Regions from separate parts of the Hydrogenophaga defluvii genome, predicted to be linked through region 2. Evidence: riboswitches for the same ligand, from Rfam matches in the RefSeq annotation. Region 2 holds a riboswitch; the other holds the start of a gene.

Region 1 (13,241 bases), on a different contig from region 2:
GGGTGCTGGCGCTAAAGTATGGATATCCATCCAGTTATTTTGCACTGACTGGAGCTAAGTGGATACCCCTTACATCCGTACAGTGTAAGGGGCTGCTGGGCCCTGCGGACGTCGAATCGGGGTTGGAATTGGGGCTTGGTGCGCTTTGTTGCCCCGAAGATCACCCTGCTCAAAGCTCGTGCCGGTGGTCGATCCACCAGGCGGCTTTCTTCTGCTTCTTGTGCTCCGAGTCGGGGAAGTGCTTGAGATGGGCAGTGCGCAATGAAGTCGCCCAGTCGATCTGTCGTGGGGTGCCGATGAGGACCGGAAGCCCGGTGGCAGCGGCCTGAGACAAATCCCGTTGCATCCGCTGGCGCCCCTCGGCGCGCACGGCCTCTGCGCGCTCGAATGCCTCCCTGGCGGTTTTGCCGGTGCTGTCCCGGCATTTCCAGAGCGTGGCGGTGCAGAAAGAGGTCACCAGCTCCTGCGGCGTGTTCCCAAGATCCAGCAAATGCTCAATTGTCCCCAGAGAAACGGGCGCGTATTCGGCCAACGCCTGAAGGCCATGCGTAGGGTCAATCTGTCTGGCCTCTTTGAGGCGGCGTGATTGGATTTCATTGAGAACTGAACGCGAAATCTCTTTGTCAGCCATAGACACTCCAAACGAGCAACGGGCAATCACCTGCCGGTGGGCCGTATGCCAGTGTATCCAGCAGGCGCCGGGGACGGAATGCGGGCCTCAGAACAGGAATTCAAGGGAAAACGCCCCTCTTTTGTCAGTGCGAAGCACTCTGGAATTCGAACCACGTATCCGGCGCGCGAGTATTTGGAAATCGTGGAACATCATGTAATCCAAATCGTAATTTGGAGGTGAAATGCCTGATAAAATGGCCATCAAATCATCGGCATACCCGCGCGAAAGGCGGGGTCGCAAAGCCTCCGGTCTACCATTCCTCTGACCAGGAATCACGATAGCGGGGCTGCACACGGCGCGAAACGGACACCACGGTCTGGCAAATGCGCTGCTGTTGCGAGTTGTGGGCCTGTTGCGCTCTACGACTCCAAATCGACCTCCTGATTGCGCGTCTATTCCGGTGTGAATACAGGCCAGAAGCCCCCCTGCTCTCTCGCATCGAGCGCAGAGGCACCTTGCCGAATGGTTTCAACCAAAGAGCGGAAAGCGCCAACCCATGCAGAAACTCAAACGCAGCCTGAAGCTTGCTGCCTTGCCCTTGTTCCTCGCGGCCTCGACCGCCAATGCCGCTGGCTCTACGGGCGATATCACAAACCAGACGGACCTCACCACGGGCATAGCCGAAATCATCCTGCCCAACATCACGCCCAACGATGCCGGGGAAGGTGTTCGCAAGGCAATCTCTCAGTTCGGGATACCCGCGACCCTGAGCTACCGACCCATCGCCAACACCACACCCGCGCGCCCCGGCCAGCCTTCGACCATGCAAGTTGAAGTCCTGGGCACACCCGCAAGAGCGTATGTGTGCGATGGGGGCTTTGCCGAATTGCGCAAGCGCCCCGCCGCGACAGCCAACGCCTTCATTCAGGTGGCAGAAGGCACGCAGGTGTGCCTCTACAACTTCAAGGCAGGCGTGAAGGCCTATGTGGTCTTCAATCGCATCGTGCGCTCCCAGTCCCTGACCGCTGGGCTATTCAAGGGGATCACGACCGCCATTCAGGGCAAAGACGAAGACCGCATCGCCAAGGAACTGAAGTGGAGCATTGACGAAATCAAGAAGGTCTACCCCGGCGCGCTCATCCAACGCATATCCATTCCCGGCAAGCCTGTTGAGGAACCCGACATGGAGGCGGTGGCCAAGATACTGCCCGCCGAAGTGTCTCCTGCTGCTGCCGCGATGACTGCGGTGGCCACCGCAGTCCCTGCCACTCAGGTGGCGCTGGTGGCCCAGGCTCCCGCAGGCTCCGTCCAGGCAAAAGTCAACGCCCGCAAAGACCTCAACGCCATGGGGCTGCCGTACCACTCGGCGGAACAGTTTCACCAGGCTGTCTCCCGAAAAGATGATGTGGCGGTAGGCCTCTTCCTTGCGGGCGGCGGGGTTGATCCGAGCACCGCAGATGCCAGCGGCGTGAGTGCACTGGCTGTGGCCGAACGCATTGGTGCACACGACATTCTGGTCATGTTCAAGAACCACGACACCATGAAGACCCCGCCTGCGGCGCCTGTTGTTTCGGCGGCTGCGGCCACGCCATCTGCAGTGCCCGCGCAGGCAAGCGCACAAGGCCAGCCCCTGCCCGACATTCCTGCCGAAATCAAGGTACAAATCGACCAGCAGATCGACGCCATGCCGTTGACCCCAGAGCAAAAGGAAGCGCAACGCAGGGCGCAGTACCTCAGCGTTCAAAAATTGCTGCGCTCTGTCGATTCGATCAAAGCATCAACCAATCAGTAAGCCCCAAAACTGAATTGCGAACTGGACCGTGACAGGGTACTCAAGCCTCAGGCACGCCTCCTGATGGCATCGAACTCGCCAGGCCCTGGACTACCAGGGGAATTGCCCATGGGCTGAGGTGCTGACCGTCATCACGGCAAGCACTCAAGCCAACCTCGGCTCCCAAACCGCCATCAATGCGCTGAACGTAGCCGCCGAAATCATCAACACCGAGCAAGCGCCAAGCCTGCTCAACTGAAGACGGGCCCAGAGGCCCCAGTGCGCACGTTGATCACCCCTTCGGTGCACGCGCAACCCAGGCAATTGCGCTGTACACCGCCATCGGGACCACTACCCCAATCGCAAGCAAGTGCAAAAGGACCAGGAGCTGCCTCTTCGGCAACTCCTGAGAATCCTGCTCAGAAAGGCTGCTGTAGTGCTCTCTGATCAGGTCCCTTTGGGCGCGGTATTTCTCAACTGCCTGTTTGCTGCACCCCGCAAGTATGTCCTGACCAACATTCCCACCAGACTGGATTTCACACTGTCGCTTTGCATCATCCAGTTCGCGTCGCGCGCCCTCAAACTCTTCGGCCTGATTTGCAGACAGCCTGACGTCTATAGATCCTTGAGTTGGAAAGTCTTGCCACAAGTAGTAAGTGCAAAGCCCGAACCACGAAAGAGACGCCAAAACGGCAATGCGTTGCCACCGATTGAATTGCTTCATCGTCAAATTCTGCACTCGATCTCCTGAAAGGAACTGCAAAAAAGCACCATTGAAGAATCAACTTCAGGCGTTGCTCGTGGGGGCTTCATAGGGCATCAGGCGGCACGATGCCGACAGCATAAGCGGGTGACCCGGTAAACCATGCTTAGTCTGGGCCAGGCAGTTGATGACCCGCCCTGCGGCACTGATCATCTGCAGCACCTCACCTGCGCGATCAATCCTCCGTGCACGGTCCCCCCAAGCAACACAGACCGCTCCAGCGCCCTGCATGGCGTCGTGGATGTGCCTGTCGTTGTCGGGCCCAACAGGGTAGCCTGCAGCCTTCAAATCGAGTGGGTTCGTAGCCCTGAATGCAAACAGATTGACAACCTCGATGCCATCGTAGTGATGGTCCTGTGCAAAGCGGATGCAGCGGCGTACCGTGGGGTCATCCTGAGAGCTGTCAGCAGTGCTCGGATTGAGCATCACGAAAAGCAGGTAAGCCCCCGGCCCCCAACGCCTCCAGAGCCTGTAGCGGTACTGGCCGCATTCGCTCAAGAGCGCGCCGGCATCCAACGAGGCTCCTTCAATGGATTGCTGAACCGGTTGCAGCAGCACGAAAAAAGACAGTCAACCCCGAAACGAAACGTCACCACTGCCGTTTACCCGACTGTCTCGTACCTTCGGATTCCCGCTGATGATCATGTCGCCCGAGCCGTTGAGCAAAACCTTGGCTTCGTCTGTGGCATACGCGTGCACATTGCCTGAACCAGAGAGCTTGACATTGAGTGTGCGAGCCAACAGCTTATGCATCTCAATGTCACCGGAACCTGTCAATTTCAGGACCAAGTTTTCCACACACCCAGAGGCAGCTACATCCCCCGAACCTGACAACTTGACACACAAATCGGTCTGATCCAAACCGCTCAGTGAAACACTACCGGAACCAGTCAGTTCAACATCAACGGTCTGCGGCATCGAGACTCGAACCAACATCGTCTTGGTGGACATGATCGAGATACCGCTCTTGATGCCAATCACCAAGGTTGAGCCTGACACCTCGGTCAGCATGTAGTCCACCAGGTTGTCTTCGGCGCAAACTTCAATCGAACACACCGGACCTCTGGTTACCTGCACCTGCGCGACTCCCTTGATTTCTAGAGAGTCAAACGTGCCTACCACTGGTCTGATTTGGGTAATCAAGTTGCCACTGCCTTGCACAGAGTTCCCCATGCCCTCGATGCGAACACTTCTGCCGTCGATCATGATGCTGCCAATCTGGACAGAGCCATCACCACAAGAAAACTGGTTGATCTTCATATCAGTCATCAATAAAAAAGTGAGCGCGCCGGATCATGGAACCGACAGCCAAACCAACTGCATGAGTGTATGGATGCACTCCCCCGACATTCAGGCCCTCTTCAACGCCAGCTCAAGTGCGTTGGCCAGCTCATGGTTGCCGCTCTCAATGGCCTTGCGCAACTCGGCCACCAACACCTCTTTGCTCTCCGGGCTGGCAGAACTCAAGCTCTGCCGCGTCATTTCACGCACGGTCTCATCCATGATCGCGGATCGCACCTTGCGAAGCTCATTGGCCTGATGCAGCTTGTTGACGGCTCCTGTGGCGGCACTGGCGACGACTTCAGCCTTCTCGCGCGCCATGGCATTGGCGCGAGCATAGTTCCTGCGCACAAAGCGCCAGATCGCATACAGAATCAGCAAACCCAACGCGAAGATACTGCCATAAAGAATCAGCGCGATTTGTGCCTTACGCTTGTCAGCGACATACCTTTCTTCTGCGTGCTTGGCGTTTTCGGTTAGGGCAAAAGAGAGCAGCTCATTGAATTTGGCAAGCTCGATGTGTTGCGCGCCATTGGCAAAATTCAATTTCAACGCATCACCTTTGAGTGCGCTGTCAAAAAGAGACTCAGCGGACACGCCACTGGCATTGTCCAACTTCCAATTGGACTTTTCGAATTTAAGAACTTTTGCAGCAACATCTGACCAGGGCCCTGCGTCTTCGGCGACCACCTTCAGGTAATACGGGTTCGACCACATTTCGCGATTCATCCGCTCCCCACGTGATCGCATCGCTTCTTCAATCGCATCTAAATAACGGACTTTGTTGAAGGTAGCAAACAAAGAGCGATCACAGTCCGTACCGCGAGGCCAAAACACACCCTCGAACAAATGGGAATAACGAACAGAGCAGGAATGGGTGGCGACGATATCGATGGTGGGGCCAACTCGCCAAGCCGCTCCGTATTTGAAGGTGGGGACCAAATCTGGATCGGACCATTGTTGTGGATAATCCAATAAATAATTGCTAAAACCACCTTCGACCAAGGAAACCTGCCTCACTGCATCCGTGGAAGCCTTGGAGACGGCTGTAATCTCCAACGCTCGACGCTCACTGGCTTTTGTAGGGCCGACAAGCATGCAGGCAAAAGAGAAAAACAGCAAGAATACCCGGACGAGTGTGTTGAATCTGGTCATTTGCTCCATTATGTCAGGACTTGTGAGGCCCGAGCACTGAGCCGCATACCTGCGAAAAACAAGGAAAATACGCGCGTTTAAATCTAAATGGGCGCATTTCCTTGCGAGGAAGGAACACGGCAACTACAGTGAGAGTCATGCTGGGAACAGCCACAAAGCCCAACCTATCCCCATGACGATTGCCCACCCCCGCCGCCGCATCCTCGGCGCATCCGCCCTGGCCCTGTTGAGCGCGCTGCAGCACAAGCTCGCTGCAGCCGCACCAGCACAGACGCCAGCACAGGCCAACACTCCAGGCTCGATGCCGGTCTTGATGATCGGCCACGGGAGCCCAATGAACGCTCTGCGCAACAACCCGTTTACCAAGACACTGACCCAGTGGGGCAAGGACTTGCCACGCCCCAAAGCGATTTTGGTGGTCTCCGCACACTGGCTCACCCCCGGCAGCATCATGGTGCAATCCTCGGTCAAGCCCCCCACCATCCATGACTTCAGTGGCTTCCCCGCTGAGCTGCACGCAATGCAGTACCCAGCCAAGGGCGCCCCTGAATTCGCCACCAAAGCCGCTGGGCTGCTCCAGAGCGCGGGCGCACAGGCCAGCGCTACACAGCAATGGGGCTTCGATCATGGAACATGGACCGTCCTCAAGTGGCTGTACCCCGGCGCTGATGTGCCGGTGTTTCAGGTCTCCATAGACTACGACAAGCCTGGTCGGTTTCACTACCTGGTGGGCAAGGAACTGGCCGCACTGCGCAAGCAAGGCGTGCTGATCGTGGGCAGCGGCAACATCGTGCACAACCTGCGCGCAACCGACCGGGAGTTTCCAGAAGGCCTTGCTGCCAGCCAGAGCTGGGCCCGCGACTTCGATGAATTCGCAAAGCATGCCCTGAACACACGAAACGATGGGGCTTTGATAGACTTTCATCTGCAGGGCTCAGCCGCACGAATGGCGGTACCCACACCAGATCATTACTGGCCGCTGCTGTACGCGCTGGGTGCTGCGAAAGAGGACGAAAAGCCCCGGCACGTCTTTGAAGGCTTTCACAGCGGCACACTGTCCATGCGCTGCCTTCAGTGGGGCTAAAGCCAGACCTGTGCTGGTCATGGCTGCTTATAACGAGTCAGGTCTAAAAGCAGGCCCATTACTTGTAAGAAGATCAATGCAATTCAACGCCAGCACCTGGATCTGTACGCGAAGAACGCAACCTAACTGAATTAGAAGGAAACAAGACGTGCTCCACGACTTCGCAATGGTAGGTGGTATTCTAATAAAGTACGGCATCATCTTGTTCATCATCTTTTTCTCGATTGCTCTCCTATCGAGTTTCGTCACCACCTTCCTTCGGGAGCCAAGCACAGTCGCCAAGTTGATATTCGTGACCGCCACCCCTTACGCGCTTGCGTTCTCGGTTCCGTATTTCATCCTGCATCATTGGTTCGGAATGCCGTTCTGGCTGAACACAATCGCGGGGCTGGCAATCTACGCGTTCACACACGGCTACCTTGAAAAGCGCATTGACGTCCGATTCAAGGACGAACGTGGCGAATGAAATCATGCGCTCGTGGCACCGCTCATAGCGCCCTCCTGATTCACAAGGATGCAACCATGGAAAAGCCCCCAGCTCTGGCGCACGTGAAGGCCATCATCATGAGAGCCTGTACGGCTGCAATCCTCTTTTCCGCAGGTGGCTTGAGCAGTCATTTACACGCACAGAATCTGGTGCGATGCACCGCGCCTGATGGGCGAACCTCCTACCAGCACGAGTGCCAGCCTGGGCATAAGGCCACCGGCATGTTCGGGCGCGAGCTTCGACCGCCTGAGCCTGCGAAAAAGAAAGCGGGCGACCCCAACATTGAATGGCACACAGAACCAAGGCGAACCTCCAAGCTGATTGAACCCTTCAAGTACAAGTTGCCTGGGCACGTCACGGATGCTGAGGGCGAAGTGACCGCAAGTTGCTACTGGCGAGGAAGAATCACAGGGGCAGGCCGCTACTGCGGTGACAGCCATGCCGACCTCACGCGCGTAAGGCAAGGGTCTGACTACGGCGGCTCCGATTTCTTTGTGTGCAAAGACGGAACCGCCTGCAATGTTGAGCGTGTCTGCGGCAGCAGCGGGCCGGGGTCGGATCATGGATTGGTGCGCATGGATTTCATGGGCCCTCACATGAAGAAAACCGACGCCTATTGGGACGTTTTGCGAAAGTTTGAGCAGGCCGTCAAAGCGTGCAGCGCATTTCTCCCCACTGTGGGGGAGGCAGCGCGACAGACCTACAGGCCTTGAGGGGCAGCTCCCCATCTGCCACTGGCCCGCGAGGCCATGGCGTCGCCTCCCTGCACCAGCCACTGTTGTTGCGCGCTCGCAAATGGGCTAGAAACTACTCCAATGACCGAACCACGAAGCAAGGCCTTTGAAGCGGCAGAAATCTCGGACACCATTGCCCTGCTGGAGCAATGCGCGGCATACCTCAAACGCATGCCCCCGGTGGCCGTGACGCTGGGATTGATCCGCGACATTGAAAACCATCTGGCCCAGCCTGAGACGATCACGGCCCAGCGATTGGCCAGCGTCAACGCAAAGGAGCTTGAACTCAGGCACGAGGTCCGCACCGCGCGCAAGTTCTCCCCCTCCGGCGCACCCCTCTTGGATGTTGAAGTCCACGGCAATCACGTGCGTGTGAGTGCTCACGAAGCCTATCTGCGTGAAGGCATCGACCCTGAAAAACGAAGCGCCCAGGCCCAGTCAATGCTGGACATGCTCGCCTCGGGCGTGGAGTTTGAGTTGAAGGTCGATGAAAAGGCCAGCGCACAGCGCAGGTGGGGCGAGCCCTGAAGGCGTGGCCTGGGGCTTTGAACTGCCTGATGCAGAACCAACGCCCTCAGGGTCTCCCACCCAAGTACGCAAGCACATCAGCCCACATGCCAGTTCGGATATCGGACATGGGCCCGCCCTGAAGTTGTGAGCGCAGGTATTCAATCGCGCCAAAGATGGCACCCTGCACCTCGTAGCCTCCGACCTCCAGATTCGCGCGCCCCACCACTGGCGGCAAAGCTTCTTCCCAGCCCTCGAAGCTGGGCCATGGGGTGATGAATTGACGCCCGTCCAGATGCTCGACCCGTACCCAGCCCGTGCCGTCGCGCAGTTTGTAGGCCGCGACCCCGGTTCGGGGCTTCATCCAGGCCCAAGGAAATCTCGGGCGCGTGGGCAAGGGGCGACCGCCCGCGTGCGCCCATGGGGCTACAGGAGCCGGTGCAATGCTGGGGGCTGGTGCCAGGGCTCTGGATCGCTCCAAGGCGCTTTGCTGGGCCTCACGCAGCCGAGCAAGCCGCAGCGCTGCGGCCTGGCGTGCCTGTTCTTCTTGAGCCTCAAAGCGCGCCAGCAAGGCCTCGGTGTTTTCCTGCAGCATCTGCCGCTCTTCGGGGCTCAGAAGCTTGCCGCCCCCTCCCCCGTATTGGGCCTGCCCCAGCGCCAACAAGCCCCCAAAGCGCTTTTGAAAACAGGTGGAGCCCAGCACCAGAAGCTCGCCGCCGTCCCTGACGATGTGAATGGCCCTGTAGACCGATTTCTGGCACCCCGGCTGCGCGCACCGCACGCGCTCAGAGGCATCGACCTCCACGATGGCCAAAAGCCGCGCCCCCGCGCTGGGCTTAGCTCCAGGGCCCGCGTTCATGACTCGTCGTCCATGTCATCGTGTGAAGGGTAGGAGCCGAACTGGCCATGATCCCGGAAAGAGTGCCCCCAGTACCTCTTGGCATCCAGGCGCCGCTCCTGGCTGGCACTGTCTGGGCTCGGCGTGTCCTTTTCTACAGCGGTGGAGGCACGGCTTGGCGTAGCGCGGTTGTGCTTGGCGCTGTTTTGCTCCAGTGACCTCGGGGCTTGGAGATCCAATGCGTAGAACGCCTTGAGCCCGTGAGACCCAATGACATGCGACCTCAGTTGCGTGATATTTGGAAACGTTGCCTTGCACTTGGGACATTTCAATTCGGGGCTCACGCGAGGCCCTGATCTCTTCGGCGGCTTCTTCGGCGACGAACCCGCACGCGCAAGGATCGGGGCCAGCAAAATCGTTTTGATTTTGTTGGTCTTGTTCCCAGAGGATTGGACAACTTTTTTGCGTGGTTTAGGCCCGTGTTCCTGTTGAATGTGCGCCAACAAGCCCGAAACGTATGCCCCACACTCACGACATTGGGTGAGCCCTGAGCCTGGCGATGGCTTCACACGAGAGCCCAGGTAAGCCCCTTGCGTTGATTCCTCGGATGACTTGACCCCGTACATGCCCGTTCCCCAGCATCGAAAGCAGTTGGGATTGTCTCCACCACAGGGACAGGGCATCGAACCGAGTGACATGGCTATTGGGCCTCAGGTTTCAAGTTGGAGCGCGGGATACAAACCAGTTGCGGATATCGTCATAGTCCTGGTGCCCGCCCAGGATGGCCACCGCAGCCACCGAATGGTCCAGGGTGTTCATGTAGGGCACTTCGGGGGCGCTGCCCTCAATGAGCTGGCACAGCAAGTCATCCTCATCCATGTTGAGCAACTGCCTGCATGTCAAGGGGCGGCTGTCGTAGATGCTGCAGGCCTGATCGCGCAAGAAGGGGCACGGCTTTCCGAAGGTCTCCTTTGCAGCGCCCGTGGCATCCCCCTGAGAGGCGTTGTGCATCGTGTACTTGCCTGCCTTGGGATTGAGGGCGACACCGGTCTCTTTGGCGATCACCTGAGCCTCGGCGCGCGAGACAAGGACGGCAATGTGGCAGCAATGCGAGCACCCCTGTCTGCAGGCTGCAAGCCCCCCGGCTGTCGCAGCCATGGCATCAGCGGCTTTTCGAAGCCAGAAAATGCGCTTTGAGCCGCTGGCGGCGCGTGCTGCTTGCTCCACGAGCCTTCCCTCAGCGGCGCGGCTTTTACCGGCCAGCGCCTGCATCTTGTGTTCGACCCGCTCTTTGAGCCCCACCCAGCGTTCTTGGATGCGCTGCAGGTTCTCCGTTGTTGCCGCAAGCACGCGGTACTGCTCCCCTGCCTTGGGTGCCACCAGGTTGCTCACGCGGCCGTTTCCTGCATCTTGATCGCGCGAAACATCGCGCAGCGCCGGAAGGTGGCCAGCGTGAGCGGCTCCTTGTGCGCCACCGCCACCCGCAAAGCCAGCCGCAGGAGCATCTTGGTGTCGCGCGGCGCAATCTCGGGGAAAAGTTCGACCAACTCAGCGATCAGCTCGTCACTGAGAGGGGCTTGGTACTGGGTGGCCATGACGCGCCAGATCGCAGCCGCATCCTTGGGGCCTGGCGGGTCGTAGTTGATGATGGCCGCGCAGCGCGAAATGATGGCCTCATCGATCTGGTCTGAACGATTGGTGGTCATGAACAGCAGGCCGTCGAAGTATTCGAGGGTGCGCAGGAACTCGGCCACGATGGCGTTTTGCTCGATGTTGTTGCCGCGCTGGACCACGAACACATCGGCCTCATCCAGAAGAAGCACGCAGTCCCAGCGCTTACCCCGCTGGAAGATGGTCCGCAGGTTCTTCTCAATGTCCTGGGCCGTGGTGCCCAAAGCCCCGGAATGGATGGAATACAGGGGCTTGTCGATCAGCTCGGCATACACCTCGGCCGTCAAGGTCTTGCCCACGCCGGGAATGCCCTTGCACAGGATCACGTTGCCAGCACTCTTGCCCTCAATGAAGTCATTGACGAAGGCGTTCAGGTCCGTGGTGAGAACGTCCAGCAAATCCCGGTGCGTAGGCGGCAGGATCAGCTTTTCGCGCAGCGTCTTGTCGTACTGGTAGGGGGTCAGGTTGTCCGCATTCACCCAGAAAAACTCATGGGCGCTCAGATCAAAGACCTTCACCAGCGGGTGCTCGGGAATCGGCCCCACGCCCATGGCGCCATCGTCCGTGTCAGGTGCGGCATCAAACAGCGATGACTCGACATAGCGCTGGGCCGTGCCGTAGTCTTTGGACTCAAGATCGTGAATCACGCGCCGCCCCGTCAACTCCACGTTTCGACGGTGGTAGTGGTCTTCCTCGTACTGGTAGACAACACCGCTGACACGAAACTGCTGGGCGAAGGCACCTTGTGTGACCTTGCGGTGCCGATCCAAGGATTCCATGTGCGCATCGCGAAGCGCCTGCGTTTCCTTGTACAGGCCTTGGTCAGCCAAGATATCGGCCACGCGGCGCCTGGCCACGTCTTGCGGAGAGAACGTGTGCACACTCCCGTAGACGGAAATGCCCCCCTTGATGTTGCCGTCCCGGTTGAAGCCGTAGCTGGTGGTGCGAATGCGAACCGTGGGGGTGGGCTGACCACGGCCATGGGACTTGCCATCATCGAAACTGATGCTCGTCACAAGCTCGGGGTACATCTTGCCGTCGCGCCCCTCGACATAAATCCAGCCGTCGATGAGGCTGGACTTCAAGAAGGCCTCGACAACCCCCTGGAACGCTTTGAAGTTGGGCACCGGCTTGCCGAAGTCCCCCGCCCTGGCCTGCGCGATGGACTCGACCGCACGAACAGCCTTGGCGTCACCCACTGCGGTGGCAGCGGCGATCAGGTCCCCCAGAGCCTGCGTGTCAAGCTGGCTCGCATCAATCCGAATTTCACGATCATCACGCAGGACCTTCGCATAGTCGCGTGCCTTCTCAAACGAAGGGTTCACAGTTGCTGCGATGAGTTCGGTGGATACGGTAAGGGACATTCGGTTTCCGATTCTTGCGCTCAGTTTAGGCCTTAAAAGCCACGCATACCGCCACGCATACAGCCGCGAAAGACCGCCTGAACCCGGACAGCGTGCGGCGGGAGCCGGTGTCGCGGGGCGGGCAGGCCAGGCGTCGGCACGCTCGGCAAGGTATGGCTAAATTGTAGCCCCTTTGGTTGCTCAAGTGTACGTTTTATTAAACTGTTTCCCTCAAATGGTGGATATACCGATACACTCGGCGTCAAGATTTGAAGGCAAAGGCTCGCATGTTTGAGAGAGAAGACTGGACCCTGTTTCGCAACATCGGCACCCTCGGGCAAAAGGCGGGCGTGCCGGTGCGCCAACTGGCAAGCCTTGTCGCCAAAGAGCTGACCGACAACGCGCTGGACGCGGGCGCCAACGTCACGGTGCGCTACGAATCGGGCTGGGTGCTCATTGAGGACGATGGCCCCGGCCTGCCCTGCGATCCTGGGGCTTTGGCGCGACTTTTCTCGATCCGCCGCCCCCTGACCTCATCCAAGCTCGTGCGGGTGCCCTTGCGGGGGGCTTTGGGCAATGGGCTGCGGGTGGTGACGGGCGCCGTGCTGGCCTCGGGCGGCAAGCTCTACGTGGAGACCCATGACAGGCGCTTTCACCTAAGCCCCAAGGATGACGGGACCACAGGTGTGAGCAGCGAGCCATGCGAGAGGCCCACGGGAACCCTTGTGGCGGTCAAGCTGGGCCCAAGCGTGCCAGTGGACCCCAAAGACGTCCTGACCTGGGCGACACAAGCCATCGAGCTGGCCCCGCACGGCAAGTCCTACCGGGGCAAAACCTCCCCATGGTGGTACGACAGCGAAAGCTTCTTTGAAATGCTCCAGGCCGCAGGTGCCAGACCCCTGTGCGATGTGCTCGTGCAGTTCAGGGATGTGAGCGTGAGCACCGCCCACCATTTCGGTCAAGGCTTGGCCGCGAACGCGATGAGCCGCGCGGA
Region 2 (11,064 bases):
CTGACCCAAGGCGTTGATTTCATTGGTAGTTCAAGAGTGACGACCGTCACCCTTGGACCATGGCGCCGTCACCGTTGAACTGCGCATGTGTCACCCTTGGACTGTTACCCGCTCGATTTTGTCACCCTTGGACTAGGTGAGCCGCCTGTCACCGTTGAACTACGTTTTGGCCTGCTGGCGCGTGCGAAAGGCGCATCCGTCACTGTTGGGCAGCGAGATTCGTCCATTTCTGCCTGGTGGGAGGCCTCAGCCGTCACCGTTGAACTATGTGATGCGACTTTTGTGGGGATTCTGGGGGTGCCTTGTCACCCTTGAACTATGGATGGCACCCGTGGCGACGAGGCGTGGGGCTCTGCCGTCACCGTTGAACTATGAAACGTCACCGTTGAACTATGGACATGGCAGGCCGTGCACCGGCACACTCGACTGTCAACCTCACATGCATGACGCCCATGTCCTCACGCCATAGTTCAACAGTGACGGTTTCTCAAGAGCAGCTACCCATTTGGCCCAACGATTTGCGCGGCCTGCCCAATGCGTTCGCCCGCTCTGCGCTGTTCAACGTGGCCAATGCCCGCAAAGGTGCGCGAACCAACCTCAAGCGACACAAGGTTGCGGCCTTGCAGGGCACCTCAATCGATTACACCGGAGAGGAACTTCGGCAGGACGACGAAGATTGCTTTCTGCAGATCCTGCACTTGGCACGGATGCAGGAGATCGGGTCCGAGGTTCGCTTCACCGCATACGCGATGATCACCGAGCTGGGCTGGACGCGCAACTCTGGAAGCTACCAGCGGCTGGTTGACTGTCTGAACCGGCTCAATGCCACGGCGGTGGCTGTCACCGTGACGCGTGAGGGTGGTGCTGTGGTGGAGAACTACACCGGTTCGCTGATTCGGTCCTTTCGCTGGCGTGAGGCCAACGGTGATGCACCCTTGCGCGAGTGGACGGTGCTGCTGGAGCGCGAGATCATTGCCCTGTTTGGCCCGCAGAGCTACACACGGCTGGACTGGAAGATGCGCATGCGCTTGGCGCCCATGGAGAAGTGGCTGCACAGCTTCTATCACACGCACCGCCATCCCCTGAAAATCTCAGTCGCAACGCTGCACCGGCTCTCAGGCTCGGAAATCCCTGAAAAGGAAATGCGCAAGTTCCGCTACAAGCTCAAGAAGGCCCTTGCCACGCTGGTGGAGCAGGGGTTTTTCATCAAGGCCTACATCGACCCGGCAGCGGACTTGGTGGTGGTACAACGCAATCTGACCCATCAATCCATAGTCGAACGGTGACACTGCAAAGCCCCAGCCCTATGAGCGCATGCAATGGCTGAACCCAAGCCCCCGAATACGAAAATCGAGTTGCGCCCTGGAGAGAGTCTCTGGGAGGCGATGACTCGTGAGTTGGCCAGCAACCCTGACAGCCCCTCATCCTTGAGCATCATGTCGGCCGTGAACAAGGCCATCAAGCCCCGCGCTCAAGCTGTTGACCAGGTGGTGGATGCGATGGCGGCGCAACTGCAGCATGACGGCCAGTCGCAGCGAGCAGCGGTGCAGGCTGCAATCGGGCACTGGGAGCGTGCGTGTGGCGCACCGATGGAGCCTGACATTCGTGCGGGTCTGCAGAAAACGGCAGTGGAGCGGGCCACGCAAGCACGCCGCAAACCCCCAAAGATCGGCAACATCTTGACAAGCGTTCCGACCGTCACGGACACCGGATACCGCCTTGGCATCCACCTCGAAGGCTTGGAGGGCACCTGGCATCGACTGTGGGCGATCATGTGTTTGGCAGTTGAATTCGACGGCGATGTGGACCAGGATGAAGGTGTCTTGGCTGTGCGCACCCAGTTTGAGGAACTGCTGAGCCGCAAGCTGTTGCCCGTTGAGTGGGTGGCACTGACGGCGCATGTCAAGGCGCGGTTCGAGTCGGGTGGATAAAAGGGGCGGTAACTGGCCGTCCGAACCACTGTTCATTCGGGAGCGCGCAGCGGTGAGTTGTTTACGTGCGTCACTGCGAAATCACGCCATCACGCGTTCAACGGCACACTATCAATTCAATTGCTGGATTCACCATCCCTGTCATAAACGATCATCACTTGATTAAGTTTTCCGCCATGAACCTTGGGAACCCCTGGTATATGGTGGTCGCCGAGCGGCGACAGTAGTTGTCAGCCTCAACAATGGTATTTTTTCCACATTTGACGCTGATTGAAATATCCGCCGAAGACGCACCTCTCGGTGTCTTCATTGCGCTTACGCCAATCTTGTAAGTGTCCGTTGGATTATAGGTTTCAATGATCGTATCGTTGGCAACCTGTATCTTCATGTCGGAGATTTTTGAAATATAAATCTGCGTCAGGGCGAATGCCTTGTCACACTCAAGCTTGTCCTGGCATCTAAATATAGACTTTTCGCGCACCTCTCTAAAATTGTCGATGGCCCTGGCCTCTGCTGCGAGAGCTTGTTTTTCCTTTTCTACTTCTGCCGCAGCTTTTTGCTCATTGAATTTAACGAAATTCAAATGTGCCTGTTCGTAATTTCCATGAGCTATAGCAAGGTCGTCGCCAGACGCTGCTTGCGCAAACCGCGTAAGTCTTCGCTTCAATTCAGCATGAGCTAAATTAATTTCATAGGTTCGGAATGCGCTTGTTAGTTTTTCAACTGAAAAACTTTCAATTGCCGCCGCTCTCAATGCGGGTTGAGATTTGTACAATTGAATGGCTTTGTTTCTGGTCGCGCTATTTTCATGCAGAAACGCATATTCCAACGACTTGTATGCGTCAGCAAAATTCTTATCATTAATTTCGGACTCCGCTCTCGCGATGTAGTCGATTGGGCGACCAGTCGAAGCACACCCAATCAAAGTCCAAACGGTCAGAAATACAAATACACTTTTCCAGCCAATCACGTGAGTTGCATTCATGTTTCTCGCCAGTTTGCAGTATGCACGGACGTGATTATGGCAACCAACCAACGACCTCATGTGCCATCTGACAACTTTTTCACGGCTCGCGTGTGCCTCGGCTTTGCAAGCAACTGCGTATCATTCGGCGGTATGACGGGGGAGCGCGGGGCGTATGTTTGAGCGCTTTCTGAGCAACCTAAGCTACCCGCCTGATGAGGGTGGGAGTCGTTCGTTCAACTGGCGTGCTGCCATGGCGCGGAACGCTTCAAACTCTGCCTCTGTTGGCGCCACCACGGCCCCAAGGCCTTTCTCTGCGCAGATGGATTGAGCGATGAGGTGCGCTGCGTGTAGCTCTACCCGCTCTTGCGGTGGGGCGTACTCTGCTGCGAACTGGCCACGGCGCCCAGACAAAATCTGCAGGGCAGTTATCAGTGACAAGTTGGAGCCAAAAGCCGACTTGAGGTCAGCAAGCGCCTCTTTGATCTGTTCTTGCGAGCCCCCCAGAGAGTGCACAACCCGTGCGCATGCGCGAACCCGAGGAAGGTCGGCTTGTGCTTCGGCGCGAGCTTGGGCGATTTTGTGCAGGAGGGCTGGGCTTTGGGTGCTCATGGTGGGAATGTACTGCGTGAACCTAGAACAAGGCGTGAGATAGAGAAGGGTAAATTGCTGCGTAAACTCACAGTCAGGTCTGGTGGGCTGACCCCCTCAACGATGGATTCAGATGGCGAAGATCACGACAAACGAATTGCGAAAACGGCTTTCAGCATTCGCCCACCAATGGGCCGGCGCCAGCAGCGAGCGAGCCGACGAAAAGCTGTTCACGGCCCAGTTCCTGGCCTGCTTTGGTGTTCAGCCCCACCAGTACAGCCGCGAGTACAGGCTGTCCATGCGCGACGGCAGTCACGGCTTTATGGATGGCTTCATCCCCGGCAAGGTGATCATTGAGGGCAAGAGCCTCGGTAAAGACCTCAAGAAGGCGAGAGCACAGGCTGATGAGTACCGCTGGGCATGCCCCCCGCAGGACCAGCCCCGCTATGTTCTGCTGCACGATTTCAACCAGTTCGTGCTCTTCGACCTGGCACAGGACAAGTCCCACACCTGCCTGTTGACGGATTTGTCCAAACGTGCCGAGTGGTTCCGATTCCTTGTGGGCGATGTGGCCCCGCAGATCACTGAGGAAAGTGAAGCCGACAGACGCGCCGCTGAGAAGATGGCAGCGCTGCACGAGGCACTTCTCAAAAGCAACTTCACAGGCCGTGATCTGGAAATTTTCCTCACCAGACTGCTGTTCTGTCTCTTCGCGGACGATACAGCCATCTTCGGTGACAACGGCCTGTTTCGACGCCTCATTGAAGGGACGCGTGAGGACGGCAAGGACGTTGGCTCCCAGCTCAATGAGCTGTTTGCGGTGTTGGACACGGAGCCCAAGAAGCGAAGCAAGCTGCTCGATGAAGATCTCAAGGCCTTTGAGTACATCAATGGGCAACTCTTCTCCGAGCGCTCTGGAATTCCAGCCATCGACAGCACCTTGCGAGCGCTGTTGCTGGAATGCGTTCGCCTAGACTGGTCAAAAATATCGCCAGCCATCTTCGGGGCGATGTTCCAGGGCGTTCTTGAACAGAATGCCGATGATCAGGATGAGGCCAGCGGTGAGAGCGAGAGCGCCAGCCAAAAGAAAAAACAACGAGGCGCAAAGCGCCGGGAATTGGGGGCTCACTACACCTCCGAGCGCAACATCCTGCGTGCCATCAACCCACTCTTCATGGACAGCCTGAGGGCCGAACTTGAGTCCGCTGGCACCAGCCGCCTCAAGCTGCAGGCGCTATACGACAAGCTGCCTACCATCCGGGTTTTTGACCCAGCCTGCGGCTGCGGCAACTTCCTGGTCATCGCCTACCGCGAGCTGCGCCGCCTGGAAATGGACCTCATCGACCGACTGTTCAGCAAGGGCGGTCAGACCAAGGGACTGCTAGACATTAGCACCCTGATCCGGGTGAGTGTTGAGCAGTTTTTCGGCATCGAAATTGACGAAAGCGCCGCCCACATCGCACAGGTGGCCATGTGGATCACGGACCACCAGTTGAACTTGGAAGCCGCAGACCGCTTCGGCAACACAAGGCCCAGTGTCCCTCTGGTGCACAGCCCCCACATCCGCCACGGCAATGCACTGCGGCTGGATTGGAATACGGTGCTTTCCCCCGCCGACTGCACGTTCATCGTTGGCAATCCGCCGTTCGTGGGCGCCAAGTTCCTCAAGCCAGCACAGCGCGCGGATGTTGCACATGTCATGGAGGGTATACCGAGCTTCGGTCTTTTGGATTTCGTTGCCTGCTGGCATGTCCTTGCCGCGCGCTACATGCGCCAGAACCCTCTGATCCGCGCATCACTGGTGTCCACTAACAGCATCTGCCAAGGCGAACAGGTCGGGGTGCTCTGGTCGCATCTGCTGGAACAAGGGATTCAGATCCACTTCGCGCACCGAACGTTTCAGTGGAGCAACGAGGGGCGCGGTGTGGCGGCTGTCCACTGCATCATTGTCGGTTTCGGACTGCAGCCAGCAGAGCAACCGCGACTCTTCGAATACGGATCGAACATAAAAGCCCCAGAGGCCCAGTTGCAGTTCGTCAAGCGCATCAACCCGTACCTGGTGGACGGCCCAGATGTGGTCCTGCTGCGCCGCTCTAGCCCCTTGAGCAGCGTGCCAGAAATGGGGATTGGCAATAAACCCATTGACGATGGGAACTACCTTTTCACGCCCGAACAGAAGGCGGAGTTCATTGCGGCTGAGCCAGCAAGCGCGCCTTTTTTCCGTCGCTGGCTTGGGTCAGAGGAATTCCTCAACGGCATTGAACGGTGGTGCCTGTTGCTCAAGGACGTGAGCCCGAATGAGCTTGCCCACTTGCCGGAATGCCGAAAGCGGATTGATGCGGTTCGTAAGTTCCGTGAAAAAAGTGACAGCAGGCCCACTAAGGCGTTGGGCGCCACACCACGCAGTTTTCACGTCGAGTTCTTCCCGCAAGGCAACTACCTGGTGGTCCCTGAAGTGTCCTCGGAGAAGCGCCGGTACATCCCCATTGGCTTTTTGGACTCCACCATCCTGGCCAGCAACCTGCTCAAGACTGTTCCCGATGCGACGCTCTACCACTTCGGCGTGCTCTGCAGCAGCGCGCATAACGCCTGGATGCGCACGGTTGCGGGCCGGATGAAGAGCGACTACCGCTACTCGGTCAAGATCGTCTACAACAACTTCCCATGGCCTGCCCAACCCACCGCGAAGCAACGACTGGCCATCGAGACGGCTGCTCAAGCCGTTCTTGATGCGCGTGCACGGTATCCAGACAGCTCCCTGGCGCAGCTCTACAACCTGTCCTCAATGCCTGCCGAGCTGGTCGCTGCACACGCCGTGCTAGACAAAGCTGTCGATTCCGCTTACGGCTACAAGGGGGGGCATGACGATGCCAGTCGAGCACGCTACCTTTTTGACCAGTACCTTCAGGCAACGGAGGAAGTCATCGCGCCCCCCCCGAGCGCGTCTTAGCGACCGCAGAGAGGTCGTTGCGCTAGAGGTCCGGTACAGCTCAATCGCAGCGGTCATCAGAAGGACTCCCAGTCGCCGCCGTCCGCTGCAGGGCTTGTTGCAGGCTTGGCGCGGTGGACCGGTGCACCCAGGCGGGCGGATGCCGGGGCTGCAGCGGCCTTGGGCGCGTTCAATTGGGCGGCTGGGTGCCTAGGGCCTTTCGCGGGCACCACGGGGCTTTTGGTGGGCTTCTGACGAACCGGGGCCTTGGCCGTGGGCATGGTGTGGGCCTGCAGCACCTGAATGTGGCTGTTGCGCAGATCCGCTTCACTCAGGCGGAAGGTCTGAACCACCTTGGAGAGCTGGGCGGCTTGCTCGCTCATGCTGGAGGCGGCAGCGGCGCTTTCCTCCACCAGGGCTGCGTTCTGCTGGGTCATCTGATCCAGGTTGGCCACGGCCGCGTTGATCTGGTTCACCCCTTCGGACTGCTCGGATGCGGATGAGGCGATCTCCCCAATAATGTCGCGCACCCGCACCACGTTCTCAACGATTTCCTTCATCGTCTCGCCCGCCTGAGTCACCAGGTTGGTGCCGGCGTCCACGCGGGTCACGGTGTTGCCGATCAGTTCCTTGATTTCCTTGGCGGCTTGGGCGCTGCGCTGGGCCAGCGTGCGCACTTCACCGGCCACCACCGCAAAGCCCCGGCCCTGCTCACCCGCACGGGCCGCTTCGACGGCAGCGTTCAAGGCCAGGATGTTGGTCTGGAAGGCAATGCCATCGATCACCGAAATAATGTCGTTGATCTTGCGCGAGGCCTCATTGATTTGCTGCATGGTGGTTACCACCTCGCCCACCACCTCGCCGCCCTTTTGCGCGCTCACACCGGCCACGTCAGCAAGTTGGGTCGCCACACGTGCGGAGTCGGCCGATTGTTTGATGGCGCCCGACATTTGCTCCATGCTGGCTGCGGTCTCTTCCAGGTTGGATGCCGTCTGCTCGGTACGCGCGCTCAGGTCGTGGTTGCCGGTGGCGATTTCCTCAGAGGCCACCGTGATGTTGTCGGTCCCACGGCGCACATCGGCCACCACACTCACCAGTTGATCGCGCATGTCATCAAGCGCCTTGGCCAAAGCCCCAATCTCGTCATTGCTCTGCATGTTCAAGCGCACCGTCAGATCTCCCTTGGCGATTTGCTGGGCGAAGTCCAGGGCCTGCTGCAGGGGCTTGCGAATACCACGCACCAGCGCGACTGCACCGGCAGCGATGGCCAGCATCAGGAGCACCACCACGATGGTCGCGTTGCGGGTGTTGGCGTTGCGGTCGGCGACGCTCTGAGCCTGCACATCCGCCACGGCCTTGGTCTGGCTACCGGCGAATTCATCCAGCGCGCCCAGGTAGGGCGTGATGGCGGCATTGAACGGGCCCTGCACGTGGCCAGCCGCGCCCACCTGGTCCCCCGCGTCTTTCAACTTGCGAGCTGCAGCCAGCTCATCGAGCACGGTCTTGCGCAGGGATGCGATCTTCGCCATCTGAGCCTTCTCGCTGTCGGTCAGCTCCATGGCCTCAATCTGCTTTTGCACCTCTGTGATTTGCTTGATGGTCCCCGACACCTTGTCCTTGAAATAGGCATCCACGGTGGGGTCCGAGCTGAGCATGGAGGCCTGCAGCCGGTTGACGTTGAGCGTGGTCATCGACGCCCAGGCGTGCACCAGTTCGCTCTTGGTGTTGGCTTGCCCCAGTGCTGAGGAAGCAGCCGCATTGATGCGCGACGTGTTGATGCTGGTGCCAGCGAGCACAGCAACGAGGGACAGGATGATGGTGGCCACCGCCGCCCAAAGTTTGCCGCCGATAGAGAGTCGGTTGAAAATCACGAGGTTCAATCTCACAGGAGCGCACGGCGCCACGCCAGGCCGACCCGTTTCCGGTTCAGCCATGCCAATGCTGGGTTTGCAACAGAAGAAGCCCCTGGGGGCGCATGTGTCAGGTGCGGTATTCGCACTGGACGGCAGGGGCGGGCCCAAAGAGAAAAAGGGGCAGTGCCACAAAGCGCGAATGCAGATCGATTCGCGCGAAGCAGTCCGCGCAAGGGAGGACTGGCAACCCCGCTGCCATGTCCCGTGCTGCAAGTGCATGGAGGTAGGTCGGAGGCTTTGCGGCCCTGGCTTTCGCGCAGGTGAGCCCTTCAATTGTACGGGTTTACCCGTATTTTCACAATGTGGCGACGCGTCGGCGCGGGGCTTTGCTGTTCAGATCCACGTCTCCACAATCTTGGCGTCATCCGAATCAGCGCGCTCCAAACGGTACAGGCCTGGTGGGAGTCGGCTGCGAAGCTCTTCGAGGGTCGAGCTTTGAAGTGTTTCCGCTGTCGGGGTGTCGTTGAGCCACTTGCGCGCAACAAACCGCCCTGGAAAATCCACCGGGTTGTCGTAAACCACCCAGATTGGCAGGGCGTTGTTCGTCTGATCGATTAGCATTTTGTTGCTGCCTCAGTTCACATCAAAAGACCAGCAGACCTGAATTGTTCAGCGCAGTGTGCACCGGCTTGGGCAGGACGTGGAACCACCCAGGCTGCAGGATCAGTGCATGCAGGTGCCCGCTCTCGGATTCGGCACCGCTGAGCCAGATGCGGTGCTTCCCGTCCAAGCCTTTGCCGGTCAGGTTGACCTGTTTGCGGGCGGTGGCCAGCCACACCTGGCGGTTCAGCGCCTCAGCGTTTTTGGCAATCGAACACACCCAGGACCAAATGGCCTGCTCACCGGCAGGCGTCAATTTCAGAATCATCTTGAACGAGCCCCGGCTCAGAAGGGCTGCAGAAAGGGGCTTTCACTATCGAAAGCGCGATTCCACGTTTCGAGAATCCCAAGCCCCAGTAACAACGCGCCAGGCACGGTGAACCAGAGGCTGTGCCAACTCAATGCGAAATACCAGATCGAGGCGCCCAGGCCCATGCAGATGACCGAGTGGAGGGCGCTGGCCGCAATCACGAGGCGAAGGAAGGAAATTGCGCCAACCAGCGCCAGCACCATTCCCACTGCCAACACGGCCGTACCGCCATAAAAGACAGCCAGTCGCCATGACTCACTGGGGATGAGTGCCGACAAAACTTTGCAGACCAGACCGGCAATCAAAATCTTGCCCCACATCCTGACCAGTCGGGATTCTGACCAGGGCGCCTCTGAGGCGGGAAAGAACTTGCGGAATTTCATTGCTTGGCGCTCCCTTGTGTAGAGCGTGTGGCGTTGGACGTCTCAAGGTAGGCCATGAGCGTCGCGGCACTGAGGCCGATCATTGCGATGAGCCCACACACGGCGCAGGCCATGAGTGCACCACGGCGAAGCGTGTTTCCAACGGAGGCGGTGGGGGCTGCAGCAGGGGCCCTCTGGCCCATGTGTTGTCTGCTTGTGTGGATCTGTTCCAGCTCGGCGGCGATGGCCTGGCAGTCGGCAACATACGCGGCGAGGTCGTTTATCTCGAAGCCGTCCTCGTGCATCGCTTTGTTGCGCAATGTCGCGACATAGCGGATGCGCTTGACCAGTCGATCAGGAAGGGCAGGGGTGACGCTCGCGGTTTTCTCATAGAGGCCGCGCCCTGTCGCACCAAATCTTGCGCCAAGAATCGTTTCAATGTTCTTGGCGGAGGCAACAACGTCTTTGATCGTGAAGGCGGTCATGTCAGGATGGCGCGGCTACGCGCTGAGAAAGCCCCAGCGGTTCGCGCCGGGGCGGGGTCGGCATCAGGTTTCAGGGGAGTAGTAGAGGGTGGTTCCGCACTGGGTGCAGAAGTGCGCGCGTGTATACGTGTGCTCCCGCAAGGAACGCACGTTGATGCGCCGACCGCCACAGGAGTGGCATGAAACCCCGTTGCCGTGCACGTGAGTCGGGTGAGTTGCCTTGTACCAGTCGTAGCTCATTTGCTTGTACTTGGCCATGGTCGCCTGGAATTCCTTGGCCCTGGAAAAGCTGGAAATCAACATTCCAATCAGCACCACAAACCAAACCACGCCGAAAGCTGTGAAGGCGTGCATCTGCGTCAGCAGACCAAAAATGGAAATAACTGGGCCCAGGGCGAGGCAGAACAGGTACAGGGCGATGTAGATGATTCTTTTCATAGACACGTGAATGTTGATGTGAGCGGTTTTCTGATGCGGTTGGTCTCAGCGCTATTCACCATGAGGTTTGTTGGGAGTTCGCCCGCACACCACCTGCCATGCCTTCCATGTGACGTACACCGTCAGGAAGAGCGCCAGACCCAGCCACATGAGCACAGCAGCGGCGACATACATGTACGCCACCAGGTCAGCGCTTGACATGCAGGTTTCGCCAAGGGTGCAGCCCGCTGCCTTGGCAAGGTCCACCCCCCGCGCAAACAGCAGGAAGGGCAGGATCAGCAGGGCAGGCCAGAGTGCGTAGCGCAGCACCCGCAGTGCCCCACGCATGGAGCGACTCATGGCGCCTTCTTCGGTGTGATCGGGGTGTAGATGCAGGTCACAGCCCCTTTGGTGATCGTGACCGCGAAACGCATGTCGCAGTTGACGGCCGCAAAAATCACCGGCAGTTGCTCGTTCCCCCAAGAGTCGGGCAGGAAGACCACTTTTTCACCCGGTTTGCAGGCCTGCGCCACCACGTCATGCTGCCAGGCCTTGACCTCGC

What was found. Region 2 has a riboswitch for cyclic di-GMP ahead of ACFQU0_RS17945 (methyl-accepting chemotaxis protein). Riboswitches for the same ligand answer to the same signal wherever they lie in the genome.
Region 1: another riboswitch for cyclic di-GMP. It lies ahead of ACFQU0_RS11555 (hypothetical protein); the one in region 2 lies ahead of ACFQU0_RS17945 (methyl-accepting chemotaxis protein).

The regions. Positions count from the first base shown of each region.
Region 1 covers NZ_JBHTBZ010000027.1:6,477-19,717, reverse strand. The annotation lists gene ACFQU0_RS11560 (hypothetical protein) at 170-631, opposite strand; cyclic di-GMP riboswitch class I at 874-967, shown strand; gene ACFQU0_RS11555 (hypothetical protein) at 1,170-2,405, shown strand; gene ACFQU0_RS11550 (hypothetical protein) at 2,677-3,123, opposite strand; gene ACFQU0_RS11545 (DUF1643 domain-containing protein) at 3,172-3,705, opposite strand; gene ACFQU0_RS11540 (head GIN domain-containing protein) at 3,718-4,407, opposite strand; gene ACFQU0_RS11535 (hypothetical protein) at 4,498-5,592, opposite strand; gene ygiD (4,5-DOPA-extradiol-dioxygenase) at 5,756-6,667, shown strand; gene ACFQU0_RS11525 (hypothetical protein) at 6,816-7,133, shown strand; gene ACFQU0_RS11520 (hypothetical protein) at 7,190-7,867, shown strand; gene ACFQU0_RS11515 (hypothetical protein) at 7,970-8,416, shown strand; gene ACFQU0_RS11510 (hypothetical protein) at 8,463-9,200, opposite strand; gene ACFQU0_RS11505 (YkgJ family cysteine cluster protein) at 9,951-10,625, opposite strand; gene ACFQU0_RS11500 (AAA family ATPase) at 10,622-12,268, opposite strand; gene ACFQU0_RS11495 (hypothetical protein) at 12,535-13,241, shown strand, end outside.
Region 2 covers NZ_JBHTBZ010000062.1:14,273-25,336, forward strand. The annotation lists gene trfA (plasmid replication initiator TrfA) at 444-1,286, shown strand; gene ACFQU0_RS17930 (hypothetical protein) at 1,320-1,931, shown strand; gene ACFQU0_RS17935 (hypothetical protein) at 2,086-2,916, opposite strand; gene ACFQU0_RS17940 (class I SAM-dependent DNA methyltransferase) at 3,620-6,436, shown strand; gene ACFQU0_RS17945 (methyl-accepting chemotaxis protein) at 6,493-8,286, opposite strand; cyclic di-GMP riboswitch class I at 8,508-8,605, opposite strand; gene ACFQU0_RS17950 (hypothetical protein) at 8,662-8,889, opposite strand; gene ACFQU0_RS17955 (hypothetical protein) at 8,912-9,196, opposite strand; gene ACFQU0_RS17960 (hypothetical protein) at 9,214-9,621, opposite strand; gene ACFQU0_RS17965 (hypothetical protein) at 9,618-10,085, opposite strand; gene ACFQU0_RS17970 (hypothetical protein) at 10,149-10,523, opposite strand; gene ACFQU0_RS17975 (hypothetical protein) at 10,575-10,862, opposite strand; gene ACFQU0_RS17980 (hypothetical protein) at 10,859-11,064, opposite strand, start outside.